One region of the Rhodomicrobium vannielii ATCC 17100 genome, then DNA from elsewhere that is predicted to be linked to it. Evidence: predicted binding sites of a transcription regulator. Region 1 holds the regulator's gene; the other holds the start of a gene.

Region 1 (2,199 bases):
AGCACCGCTCAGGAACTTTCCATCAGTTTCGGCATCGCGGCGGCGGGGCTTATCACGGCGTTCTTCATTCCAGAACATGCGCCTTCGCGTGAAAAGGCAATGATGGGCTTCGGTCTTCACGAAGCCTTCATCGTCCTCGGGATCATGACGATTCTATCGACCTTCATCTTCGCCGGATTGAAAAGAGAAGACGGAGAACGCGTCGTCCATCGCAGTCAGGTTCGCATGAATCGTGGCTATCGCTGATCTTCCGCTTCGCGCAAAGACATCATTCTTTCCCGAAATTCGTGCCATGAAAGGCGAATTAGCCATTGGGAAATCTCGGGAGGCTACAGATTCCCATCTGTGCAGGGCGGGTTGCAAAAGTGCCCTTTTCCCTTGCGGAACTTAATGAGAACGCTTATTGGTGTTCTTGGTTTGTACAAGTCCTTCGCCACAACCGGGCCGCCCATGCTGACACCGAAGCAAAAGCAACTCCTTCTCTATATCAACGAGCGCATTGAAGCGACCGGCGTTCCTCCGTCGTTCGACGAAATGAAGGAGGCGCTGCACCTCAAATCCAAGTCTGGTATTCATCGCCTCATCATGGCGCTGGAAGAGCGCGGCTTCATCCGACGGCTTCCGCACCGCGCTCGCGCGCTTGAGGTGATGAAGATGCCGGAGCGCCGCGTCGGGTTTGAAGCCGACCGAAGGCGAGGCTTCATGCCAACCGTGATCGAGGGGGCGCGCCGCTCGTCTTTCGAAGAAGCACCGCAGGCTCCTTTCATCCGCGACCGTGACGATGGCGGCATTTCGGTTCCCGTCATGGGCCGCATCGCGGCGGGCGTGCCCCGCTCGGCCATCGAGGACCACAGCCACGTTCTCGTCATGCCGCCCGAATACCTTTCGACGGGCGATCATTTCGCGCTTGAAGTACGCGGCGATTCGATGATTGAGGCCGGCATTCAAGAGGGCGATACCGTCGTTCTGAAAAAGACGGCGGCTGCCGAGAGCGGGGATATCGTGGTCGCGCTCATCGACGACGAGGAGGCCACGCTGAAGCGGCTTCGCAAGCGTGGACAATCGATTGCTCTCGAACCCGCCAACCCGGCTTACGAGACACGGATTTTCGGTCCAGACCGCGTGAAAATCCAAGGCAAGCTGGTCGCGCTCCTGCGACGATTTTAAGTCGCCATCGCGTCGAGTCATGGCTGATATGACGACAACGCGGAAGCGGGACATGCGCGCACGAAGCGCTATAGTGCGTACTTAGTCGGAGGACTATTGCAGCGGGCTAAGAAATGCCTTTAGCCCCTCACCAAACGACGCCAGAATGTTATATTATTGGTCCATGCTCGATTCAACGGGCGCAAAAGGACGCAAGAATAACTTTGCGGTTTGGGAGAGCTACGCACGGATGTCAGACAAGCGTCAAAAAGGCGACAAGCGAGAAGCCGCAAGCGGCCCGGCGCCATCCAGACCTTTGCCGGGCCTTCAGTCTCCGGAGCAATTCGCGACGAACCTTCTTCGCGCCTTCGAGGCAAGCGGGCAGGCCGTCGCGAAAATCTACGAGGACAAGGACAAGCGCTCTGGAGCTTTCACGGTTGCGGGCGGAATGGCGGACATCGGCAAGATTTTCGCGCCGATCGCGCAATATTGGATGAACGATCCGCAGAAGCTTGCCGCAGCCCAGGCGAAGCTTAACGAGGATCTCATCGATCTTTGGGGGCGAACCTATCAGCGTTTCCTTGGCGAAGAGGTCAAGCCGCTGATCGAGCCGGCTCCCAGCGATCCGCGCTTCAAGGACAAGGAGTGGTCCGATAACGCGTTTTTCGATTTCCTGAAGCAGGCCTATCTCCTGACCGGAAAATGGGCGGGCGATCTCGTCGAAAACGCGTCGACCGTCGATAAACATGCGAAGATGCGCGCGGATTTTTATCTGAACCAGATCGTGACCGCGCTTTCGCCCTCGAATTTCCCGTTCACCAATCCGGAGGTGATCCGCACCACGGTTTCGACCGGAGGGCAGAACCTCGCCGAGGGGATGCAGCACCTCGTCGAAGATCTGAACCAGTCGGGCGAGCTTCTCCGCATCCGACAGACCGACATGTCGGCGTTCGAGGTGGGCAAGAATCTCGCCGTCACGCCGGGGAAGGTCGTCTACCAAAACGACATCATGCAGCTCATCCAGTACACGCCGTCGACCGAGAGCGTGTATCG
Region 2 (2,199 bases), 1.9 Mb from region 1:
CTGACGTTCGGCGGCTTTCTGGTCGTCGCCGGATACACCGTCGGCGGCGTGATGTCGGGAATTGCGCGCGACAAGACGGAGACGGACACCCGCCTCAGCGCGATCGAAAAGGAAATGACCGCCATAAAGAATATTCTCGTCGACCGCTCGCTTTGCGTGCGGCCCAAATAACAAGACTTGCCGCGACGAAACGATGTCTGTTAGCCGCACCGTTTCGTCGCTGGCCGAACTCGACTGCTTTGAAGCGAAAGCCCTAGATGGACTCGCTCAGATCTTTGGCTGCGCGGAAAGCAACTTTCTTGCTGGCCTTGATTTCAATCGCCTCGCCCGTCGCCGGGTTGCGGCCCGTGCGGGCGGCGCGCTTGCGCACTTCGAGCGTGCCAAGTCCGGCGATACGGATACGCGCGCCCTTCTTCAGATGCTTGCCGATGCTGGAAACAGCCTCCGACAGAACCTCGTTCGCCTGCTTCTGCGAAAGGCCGTGCGCCTCGGCAACTTCCGTGGCGAGCTGACGAAGCGTCACGATCTCTGCCTTTTCCGCTTTCGCGGGTGCAGCCGCCTTTGCCGCAGCCTTGGGTTTCGCCGCCTCAGATTTCGCAGCCTTGGCCGCAGGCGCCGCTTGCGTTTTCGACATCTCGAGTTCCTTCTTGATCCATGCCTTAGAAAGAGAAATCCGGGCGTCCGTTACCGATGGCTGATCAAACCAACCCATCCCTTGAGTGCAATCGATGTTGTACGTTCGATCCACCGGGTCAAGAGCACCGATTGCGATTTAGGCCAACAGAATCAGGTCTAAATGGCCGTTTGACGCTACGCAACCTTCGAGCCGTGTAGCGCCGCGCGTCAACAACCTTTTCGAGCGGGAAACGCGCCATATGCTGGTTGGACGGCAATTTTGTAACAAAGTGTGGTTTTTTGGCCCGAAAAATCCTTATTTTACGGGCTGTTTTCCGCAGCGCTGTTAACAAACCGTCTCGGCGCCGACGGTGCTTGACACGAACGCCGGGCGCAACTAGAACATAAAGTGAACGTATTTTCTTATACCCATCCCGTGTGGAAAAGCGGATCGTGTGGGTACAGTTGTGTTTTGGGCGCTGACGCTTCATGTAAACTCGGCTGCGACTCAATGTTTGATGAAAGGAGCTCTCATGGCGGGCTCGGTGAATAAGGTCATTCTCATCGGCAATCTCGGGGCCGATCCCGAAGTGCGCCACACGCAGGATGGCCGTTCGATTTGCAATCTTCGGCTTGCGACGACGGATTCGTGGCGCGACAAACAGTCGGGAGAACGCCGCGAAAAGACGGAGTGGCACAGCATCGTCATCTTCAACGAGCAACTCGGCAAGGTCGCACAGCAATACCTCCGCAAAGGCGCGAAGGTTTATATCGAAGGCCAGTTGCAGACGCGGAAATGGCAGGACAATGCGGGTAACGACCGCTACACGACCGAGGTCGTCCTGCAAAACTACAACGGCCAGCTCACCATGCTTGACGGACGCGCAGGCGGCGGAGCGGGCGGTTACGGCGAAGGCGGCAGCGGCTTCAATGAAGGCGGCGCCAGCAGTTTCGACCGGGGCGACAGCGGCCGTAGTGGCGGAAGCGGCTTCCGGAGTGGTGGCGGTTCGGCCGCGAAGCCGCGCGACGCGGGTCAGCCGAAGCCCTTCGACAAGGATCTCGACGACGAGATCCCATTTTAACGTATGCGGGTGAATGCTTTCTGCGGCAGGATCAACGCCCGAAGCGCAAAAACAAAACAGGCGTCTCCCAAGGGGTAGATGGACAGCGTCCTTGTGCTCGCGGGGTGCAGCCTGTAAATTCCGGCCAGGTTCGACGGCAGTTTCTGGCCGTTCTTTTCATTTCACGAGACCAAGGGTCAGGTTTTGGCAGATCCGTCAGACGGCAACAAGGGCGATCGCGGAGCGGGGGACATTCGTCCCATCCTCATCACCGACGAGATGAAGCGCTCCTATCTCGATTACGCGATGAGCGTGATCGTGTCTCGCGCGCTGCCCGACGTGCGCGACGGGCTGAAACCCGTCCATCGCCGCATCCTCTTCTCGATGAGCGAGAACGGCTACTCCTGGAACAAGCCCTACCGTAAATCCGCGCGCATCGTCGGCGATGTCATCGGTAAATATCATCCTCACGGGGATCAGTCTGTTTACGACGCGCTCGTCCGCATGGTGCAGGACTTTTCCA

Evidence for each region. Region 1 encodes LexA, which represses DNA repair genes until DNA is damaged. Its sites were predicted from a motif close to TGTTCNNNNTGTGTTCNG; they were not measured.
Region 2: the regulator LexA is predicted to act here: its motif matches at 1,014-1,031, upstream of ssb (single-stranded DNA-binding protein).

What each region holds. Positions count from the first base shown of each region.
Region 1 is NC_014664.1:1,535,962-1,538,160, reverse strand. Features, by position in the region: gene RVAN_RS07010 (DHA2 family efflux MFS transporter permease subunit) at 1-246, shown strand, start outside; gene lexA (transcriptional repressor LexA) at 451-1,167, shown strand; gene RVAN_RS07000 (PHA/PHB synthase family protein) at 1,397-2,199, shown strand, end outside.
Region 2 is NC_014664.1:3,636,883-3,639,081, forward strand. Features, by position in the region: gene RVAN_RS16725 (hypothetical protein) at 1-171, shown strand, start outside; gene RVAN_RS16730 (HU family DNA-binding protein) at 254-634, opposite strand; gene ssb (single-stranded DNA-binding protein) at 1,149-1,697, shown strand; gene gyrA (DNA gyrase subunit A) at 1,881-2,199, shown strand, end outside.